DNA from 2 places in the Modestobacter italicus genome. Region 1 is predicted to be linked to the other one. Evidence: riboswitches for the same ligand, from Rfam matches in the RefSeq annotation. Region 1 holds a riboswitch; the other holds the start of a gene.

Region 1 (4,278 bases):
GACGGCACCTCTTGATCGAGGGGCCGGGGTCTCGCTCTCCCGCCCGTCGACACGAACGTGGAACTCGAACCGCGCGGAACGGTACAGGACGCAAGAGCCCAGGTCACCGGTCCTGTCCGCCGGGTCTCACCCGGTGTGGTAGGGCCTTCCTCAGCCGATGAGACCGGCCTCGCGCAGCGACCGCAGCGAGGGCTGGACCCGGTGCGAGGGGCCGACGACGTCGAGCAGCGGGTCGAGGGTCTTGAGGCCCTCACCGGTGTTCAGCACGACGGTCTCCAGCGTCGGGTCGAGCAGCCCGCCCTCGACCAGCTTGCGCAGCACCGCGGTGGTGACCCCGCCTGCCGTCTCGGCGAAGACGCCGGTCGTGCGGGCCAGGTCGCGGATGCCGGCGACGATCTCGTCGTCCCCGACCCGGGCGACCGACCCGCCGGTGCGCCGGACGGCGTCCAGCGCGTAGGGGCCGTCGGCGGGGTTGCCGATGTTGAGCGACTTGGCGATCCCGGTCGGCTTGACCGGCTTCACGACGTCCCAGCCGTTGTCGAACGCGGTGGCGATCGGGTCGCAGCCGGCGGACTGGGCGCCGAAGACCTTCCAGCCGGTGTCCTCGACGATGCCTGCGGCGACCAGCTCGCGCCACGCCTTGTCGACCTTGGTGAGCAGCGAGCCCGACGCCATCGGGATGACCACCTGAGCCGGGATCCGCCAGCCGAGCTGCTCGGCGATCTCGTAGCCCATCGTCTTGGAGCCCTCGGCGTAGTAGGGCCGGACGTTCTGGTTGACGAAGGCGGTGTCCTCGAACTCGTCGGTCTCGGCGAGCTCGCTGGTCAGCCGGTTGACGTCGTCGTAGGAGCCGTCGACGGCGATCAACGCCTGCCCGTACACCGCGGACTGGACGATCTTGCCCGGCTCCAGGTCGCTGGGGACGAAGACGAAGGAGGGCAGCCCCATCCGGGCGGCGTGCGCCGCGACGGAGTTGGCCAGGTTGCCGGTCGAGGCGCAGGCGATCTTGGCGTAGCCGAAGCCCTTGGCCGCGGTCGCGGCCAGGCTGACCACCCGGTCCTTGAAGGAGTGGGTGGGGTTGGCCGAGTCGTCCTTGACCCAGAGCCCGCCGGTGATGCCGAGCTCGGCGGCCAGCCGGTCGGCCCGCACCAGCGGCGTCATGCCCGGGTCGAGGGTGACCCGGTCGGCCGGGTCGTGGCCGACGGGCAGCAGCGCGGCGTAGCGCCAGATGTTCTGCGGCCCGGCCTCGATCTGCTGGCGGGTCACCGCACGCATGACCTCGGGGTCGTAGTCGACCTCCAGCGGGCCGAAGCACTCGGCGCAGGCGTGCTCGGCGATGAGGCCGAAGGTGGCGCCGCAGTTGCGGCAGACCAGCCCGCGGGCGGGGTTCGGTGGGACCGGCCCGCCTTCGGTGACGTCTGCCTGGGCGGAACCGGGAGCGGTCATGGTCATACGACGACTACCTCCTCATCTTCCCCGCGCCGGGCCGTCGAGCCGCGCGGGACGGATGTGGCACCTTCCGTGCGCAGGACTGCGCACGGCGGTTGCCGGGGCTTCATCGGGCCGTGTCCCTCTGCCCCTCTGGATGAGTGGAACGCCGCGAGCCTACCCGGGGCGGTGGGGCGGACCCCGAACCGGCCAGGATGGACGGGTGGCTGCCCGCATCGTCTACACCGACCTGGACGGCACGATGGTCGGCCCCCGGGGCTCGTTCTGGCACACCGCCGGCCGTGCCCTCACCCCGACCCCGGCCGAGGCCCTCCTGGAGCTGCACCGGGCCGGCGTCGCCCTCGTGCTGGTCAGCGGCCGGACGCACGCGCAGCTGGTGGAGGCCGCGCGGATCTTCGCCGCCGACGGTGCCATCTCCGAGCTGGGGTCGCTGGTCAGCTGGTCCGGTGGCCGGGAGACCCACCTGCTCACCGGCGACCTGCCCGAGCGGTACGCCGGCCGGACGCCGATGCAGGTGATGGCCGAGCTCGGCGTGGTCGAGGCGCTGACCGCCGCGCACCCCGGCCGGCTGGAGTGGCACGAGCCCTGGCACACCGCGCACTCGGCCGACGCGCTGCTGCGCGGCCGGGTCGACGCCGCCGCCGTCGACCGGTGGCTGGCCGAGCGCGGCTGGGGCTGGCTGACGATGAACGACAACGGCGCCGTCCCGGCGACCCCGCGGATGACCCTGGACGACGACGCGCTGCCCCCGCACGTCTACCACCTCATGCCGCGCGGGATCTCCAAGGGAGCGGCGATCACCTGGGACCTCGCCCGCCGCGGGCTGACCGCGGACGACGCCGTCGCGGTGGGCGACAGCGTCAGCGACCTGGAGATGGCCCCGGCGGTCCGCCGGCTGTGGGTCACCGCCAACGGCGCGGCCGTCACCGGCATGGGCGAGCTGCTGGCCGCCGTCCCGAACGCCTCGGTGACCGACCACCCCATGGGCGAGGGCTGGGCCCAGGCGGTGCTCGCCTCGCTCTAGTGGAGTGCCACGGGCGCGTTCTCCGCGCCGTGGCACTCCGCTAGGAGGTGACGTCCTTGCGGGCGAAGTGGCGGAAGGCGAGCGCGGTGAACAGCGCCGACCAGGCCAGCCCCTGGACGACGCCGCGGAACAGGTCACCGGAGTCGACCGGGGTCTGCAGCAGGTCGGTCCAGGCCAGGCTGAACGCGGTGGGGAACCAGTCGCGGATGTCGCCCAGCTGCTCGACGGCCTCGAGCACCGCGAACACCACCGTGGTGAACACCGCGCCGCCGACCGCGGCCAGCGGGGCGTCGGTGACCGTGGACAGCCAGAACGCCAGCGTGCCGACGACGAGCAGGTGGACGGCGAGGAAGCCGACCATCCCGGCCAGCCGGACCAGCGCCGTCCGCTGCTCCAGCCCGATGCCCACCGGCGTCTGGACGTCGCCGAAGCCGTAGGCGATCCCGCCGGCGACGACCGCGACGACGACCAGCAGGACCATCGCGCCGACCGACATCACCAGCGCGGCCAGCCACTTCTGCCGGAGCAGCCGGGCGCGCGGCACCGGGGTGGCCAGCGCGTACCGCAGCGACCCCCACGACGCCTCGCTGGCGACGGTGTCGCCGAAGAACAGCGCGAAGACCACCACCAGGAAGAAGCCGGAGGTCGCGAACAGCACGAACAGCGTCAGGTTGAGCCCGCTCGCCGTCGCGACGTCGACCAGGTTGACCCGGCTGTTGGCCTCGGCCTCCTCCGCGCCGCCCAGCGCCAGGGCGCCGATCAGGACCAGCGGCAGGACGGCCATCAGCACCAGGACGCCGATGGTCCGGCGCCGCTTGAACTGCCGGCGGAGCTCGACCCCCAGCCGCAGGGTGCGCTCGGGCCGGTACCCGGCGGCGGCTCCGGTGGACGACGTCACGACTCCCCCACCAGCGACAGGAACGCGTCCTCGAGACGACGGCGCGGGGTGAGCTGGTCGACCGCCACGCCGACGGTGACCAGCGCGGTCAGCGCCTGCGCCCGGCCGACCGGCCCGAGGTCGACGACCAGCCCCTCGTCGGTGCGCTCGACCGGACCGGCGCCGGGGAGACCGGCGAGGACCTCGACCGCGCGGTCGGCGTCGCGCTCGTCGGCCAGGCCGATGAGCACCGCTCCCCCGGTGCCGACGATCTCCTCGACGGTGCCCTGGGCGATCTTGCGGCCCTTGGCCATGACGACGACGTGGCTGCAGGTCTGCTCGATCTCGGCCAGCAGGTGGCTGGAGACGATCACCGTGCGGCCGGTGTCGGCGTAGGAGCGGAGCACGTCGCGCATCGCGTGGATCTGCGGCGGGTCCAGCCCGTTGGTCGGCTCGTCGAGGACCAGCAGGTCGGGCAGGCCGAGCATCGCCTGGGCGATCGCCACCCGCTGGCGCATGCCCTGGCTGTAGCTGCGCACCCGCTTGTCGATGGCGGTGCCGAGCCCGGCGACCTCGATCGCCTCCTCCATGTGCGCGTCCGCGCGCGGGCGACCGGTCGCGGCCCAGTACAGGTCGAGGTTGTCCCGGCCGGACAGGTGCGGCAGCAGGCCGGTGCCCTCGACGAACGACCCCAGCCGGGAGAGCACCGGGGCACCGGGCCGTGCCGCGTGCCCGAAGACCTCGATCCGGCCCTCCGTCGGGCGGATGAGCCCCATCAGCATCCGCAGCGAGGTGGTCTTCCCGGCGCCGTTCGGCCCGAGGAGGCCGAGGACCTGGCCGCGGCGCACCTCGAAGGAGAGGTCCCGGACGGCGACGAACCCGTCCTTGTAGGCCTTGGTGACGCCGGTGAAGCGCAGCGGCACGTCCT
Region 2 (4,278 bases), 1.3 Mb from region 1:
CTTCTTCACCGCCGACCCGGCCGGTCCGCTGCTGCAGAGCCCGCACCCGCCCGGCGGCCTGCGGTACGCCGACGTCGTCGCGCTGCCCGGCGGCGGTGCCCGCTGGTACTACGAGGCCACCCGCCCCGACGGCGCCCACGAGCTGCGCACGGTCCTGCTGCCGCACTGAGCTCCTCACCGCCGGGCCGGCGCGCACCCGGCGCCCCGGGCGGCGTCGCCGGGCAGCGGCCGCGGGTCGTCGACCGGCTGCCAGCGCCCGTCCACCGGCGCGTAGGCCACCCGCGGCCCCGCGGAGAGGAAGGCGTCCAGCGCGGCGAGCAGCCGGTCGACGTCGGCGAGCGTGCTGCCCACCCCGACGCTGGCCCGGAGCGCACCCTCGGGCACGCCCAGCCGGGCCAGCAGCGGGTGCGCGCAGAACCGCCCGTCGCGGACGCCGATGCCGTGCTCGGCGGACAGGTAGGCGGCCACCAGCCCCGGGTCGGCGCCGGCCACGGTGAACGAGACGACGCCGGTGGGGTCCGTGGAGTCGGCCCAGATCCGCAGCACCCGCACCCCGGGCAGCGCCCCGAGGCCGTCGACCAGCCGCTCGCGCAGCGCCCGCTCGTGCGCCGCGAGGTCCTCGGCGGCGAGGCCGGCCAGCGCGTCGCACGCCGCGGCCAGCGCGACGGCGCCGAGGACGTTGGGCGACCCGCCCTCGTGCCGGTGCGGTGCCGCGGCCCAGGAGGTCTCCTCCACCGACACCTGCTGCACCGCGCCCCCGCCGGCCAGGTACGCCGGCGCGGCGTCCAGCCAGTCCCGGCGGCCGACCAGCGCGCCCGAGCCGAACGGCGCGTAGGCCTTGTGCCCGGAGAAGGCGACGTAGTCCGCGCCGGAGCCGGCCAGCGAGAACCGGCGGTGCGGCACCAGCTGCGCCCCGTCGACGAGCACCCGGGCACCGGCCGCGTGCGCCAGCGCGACGACCTCGTCCAGCGGCAGCGACTCGCCGGTGACGTTGGAGGCACCGGTGACGGCGACCAGGGCGTACGGCGCCGCGGCGAGCGCGGCACCCAGGGCGCGCAGCGTCTCGACCACGCTGGCGGCGGTGGGCAGCACGGTCAGCGGGCCGCGGCGCTGCCACGGCAGCAGATCGGCGTGGTGCTCGCAGTCCAGGACCAGCACCGCCTCGCCGTCGGGCACGCACCCGGCGAGCAGGTTCAGCGCGTCGGTGGTGTGCCGGACGAGCACGCAGACGTCGTCGGTCCGGGCGCCGACGAAGCGCGCGACGGTCTCCCGGGCGTCCTCGTAGGCCGCCGTCGACACCTGCGAGAGGTACCCGGCGCCGCGGTGCACGCTGGCGTACAGCGGCAGCGCCTCGGCCACCCGGGCGGCGACGGACTCCAGCGCGCGGCTGCTGGCGGCGGAGTCCAGGTCGACGTAGCGGGTCGTGCCACCGGGCACCAGCGGCACCCGGGTGTCGGCGCCGACGACCGGCAGCAGCGGGACCTCGCCCGCGCACGCGGCGGCCGGGGCGGGCGGACAGAGCAGGGCAGCGGACATGGACGTGCTCCAGGGGGCCGGGGACCCGGGCACGGGTCCGCGCTTTGCGGCTGCGGGGCTGCAGCCGCCAGGTCGTCACCCGGGGCACCCCGTCGCGGAGGAGGGTTGCCGGCCAGCGAGCCGGGGCTTCGCGCTGGCGCTCATGACCTGCCGTGAGCCTGGCACGCAGGCCCTCATGCCGTCAAACCCGATCGACATGGTGTCATTTGAGCCGTGAGCACCATCGCCGTCGTCGGCAACCCCAAGCCCCGCTCGCGCACCCGGTCGGCCGCCGAGCTCGTCGTGGAGCGGCTGACCGGCGCCCCGCCGGACCGGGTCGTCGACGTCATCGACCTCGGCGCCGGCCTGCTCGGCTGGGGCGACCCGGCCGTCGCCGACGCGGTCACCGCGCTGCGCGAGGCCGAGGTCGCCGTCGTCGCCAGCCCGACCTACAAGGCCACCTACACCGGGCTGCTCAAGCTCTTCTTGGACCAGGTGGGCACCGGCGACCTGGCCGGGGTGGTCGCCGTCCCGCTGTTGCTCGGCGGCGGGCCCGGCCACGCGCTGGCACCGGACCTGCTGCTCAAGCCGGTGCTGGTCGAGCTGGGCGCCACCACCCCGACGCGGGGCCTGTACCTGCTCGACAAGGCCTGGGACTCCCCCGGCCCGCTCGACGAGTGGCTGGTCGCGGCCGGCCCGCAGGTGGCTGCGGCCCGCACAGCGCACCGACCCTAGGCTGGCCGGGTGATCCTCATCGTCGTGAAGTGGCCCGTCCGACCCGAGTTCGACGACCGGTGGCCCGAGCTCGTCCGCGAGTTCACCGAGGCCGTCCGGGCGGAGCCGGGCAACGTCTTCTTCGAGTGGTCCCGCAGTGTCGAGGAGCCGCACACCTGGGTGCTGGTGGAGGGCTTCGCCGACGCCGAGGCCGGCTCCGTGCACACCGCCTCCGAGCACTTCCGGAAGGCGATCGGCGAGATGCCGGACTGGGTCTCGGCGACCCCGTCGATCATGTACGTCGACTCCCCCGACCTCGCCGGCTGGGGCCCGATGGGCGAGGTCCAGCCCCGCGGCTGAGCCCCCGGGGCCGGGTGTGCGATCTTCCTCGGCATGGTGAACGTCCTGTCCATCCAGTCGCACGTGGCCTACGGGCACGCCGGCAACGCCTCGGCGGTCTTCCCGCTGCAGCGGCTGGGCGTCGAGGTGTGGCCGGTGCACACCGTGCAGTTCTCCAACCACACCGGCTACGGCGACTGGACCGGCCGGGTCTTCGACGGGCAGGCCGTCGAGGAGGTCGTCGCCGGGATCGAGGACCGCGGCGTGCTGGGCAGCTGCGACGCCGTCCTGTCCGGCTACCTGGGCTCGGCCGACATCGGCCACGCCGTCCTCGGCTCGGTCGCGAAGGTGCGCGCCGCCAACCCGGCCGCGGTGTGGTGCTGCGACCCGGTGATCGGCGACGTCGGCCGCGGGGTGTTCGTGCGGCCCGGCATCCCGGAGTTCCTGCGCGAGGTCGCCGTCCCCGCCGCGGACCTGGTGACGCCCAACCACTTCGAGCTGGACCTGCTCGCCGGGCAGCGCACCGGCTCCCTGGGCTCCGTGCAGGACGCCGTGGCCGCGGTGCAGGCGCTGGGCCCGCGGGTGGTGCTCACCACCTCGCTGGTCACCGACGACACCCCCGAGGACGCCGTCGACCTGCTCGCCTCCGAGGGCGGCCGGCACTTCCGGGTGCGGACCCCGCGGCTGGACGTGTCGGTCAACGGCGCCGGCGACGCGATCGCCGCGCTGTTCCTGGCGCACTGGCTGGCCACCCGCTCGGCCGGCGAGGCGCTCGGCCGGGCCGCCGCGTCGGTCTTCGGGCTGCTGCGGATGACGGCGGAGGCGGGGTCCCGCGAGATCCTGCTGGTCGCCGCCCAGGACGAGTACGTCACCCCCACCCGCACCTTCGACGTCACCGAGGTCTGACCATGAGCGACTTCCCCGCACTCGCCGAGCTCGCCGCCGAGGAGGCGGAGCTGCAGCTGACCCGGTTCACCAACGACGACGCGTGGGCCCTGGGCTCCGCGCTCGTCGCCCGCGGGCAGGCCGAGCAGCTGCCCATCGCCGTCGAGGTGTCCCGGAACTCCCACCAGCTCTTCCACGCCGCGCTGACCGGGGCGACCCCGGACAACGACCAGTGGATCGCCCGCAAGGCCCGCACGGTGCACCGGTTCGGGCACAGCTCGCTGGCCGTGGGCCAGCGCTTCCGGGAGATGGGGACGACGTTCGAGGAGGGGTCCGGGCTGGACCCGGAGCTGTACGCCGCGCACGGTGGCGGCTTCCCGCTGCTGGTCCGCGACGTCGGCCCGGTCGGCGTCGTCGTGGTGTCCGGGCTGCCGCAGGTGGAGGACCACCGGATGGTCGTCGCCGCCCTCCGCGACCTGGTCGCGCAGCAGGCCTGACCGTCCGGGCCCTCGCCGGGCCCGGACGGCAGGTCAGTGCTTGGTGGGGTGGGTCAGCTTCTCCATGCCGGAAGTGGTCTGCGCCGCCGCCTTCTTCTCGGCGCGCTTCTCCTTGATGCTCGACCCGGACTTCTTGGACGCGTTCTTGTCGACCATGACGACTCCCTCGTCCGGGGCTCCGAGGCCCCAGGGGCCGGACGCTACGCCGCGCCGGCCCGCAGCGGCGTAGCGTCGAGGTCACGGTCCGCACGCGCCCGTCCCGACGACCGTCGGCGACGGGGCCCTCTCCCCCCGCCGCGCCGTCGGCGGAGACAGGCCTCCGCCATGA

Evidence for each region. Region 1 has a riboswitch for S-adenosylmethionine ahead of thrC (threonine synthase). Riboswitches for the same ligand answer to the same signal wherever they lie in the genome.
Region 2: it holds a riboswitch for S-adenosylmethionine, as region 1 does, so the genes downstream of both, MODMU_RS10345 (aminotransferase class V-fold PLP-dependent enzyme) here and thrC (threonine synthase) in region 1, are expected to answer to the same signal.

What each region holds. Positions count from the first base shown of each region.
Region 1 covers NC_017955.1:775,516-779,793, reverse strand. Annotated here, with positions in the region: gene thrC (threonine synthase) at 151-1,446, opposite strand; SAM riboswitch class I at 1,465-1,592, opposite strand; gene MODMU_RS03760 (HAD family hydrolase) at 1,652-2,473, shown strand; gene MODMU_RS03755 (ABC transporter permease) at 2,514-3,371, opposite strand; gene MODMU_RS03750 (alpha/beta fold hydrolase) at 3,368-4,278, opposite strand, start outside.
Region 2 covers NC_017955.1:2,094,632-2,098,909, reverse strand. Annotated here, with positions in the region: gene MODMU_RS10350 (glycoside hydrolase family protein) at 1-169, shown strand, start outside; gene MODMU_RS10345 (aminotransferase class V-fold PLP-dependent enzyme) at 175-1,536, opposite strand; SAM riboswitch class IV at 1,571-1,684, opposite strand; gene MODMU_RS10335 (NAD(P)H-dependent oxidoreductase) at 1,750-2,250, shown strand; gene MODMU_RS10330 (putative quinol monooxygenase) at 2,260-2,589, shown strand; gene pdxY (pyridoxal kinase PdxY) at 2,623-3,474, shown strand; gene MODMU_RS10320 (heme-degrading domain-containing protein) at 3,477-3,950, shown strand; gene MODMU_RS30015 (hypothetical protein) at 3,984-4,106, opposite strand; gene MODMU_RS10315 (RGCVC family protein) at 4,275-4,278, shown strand, end outside.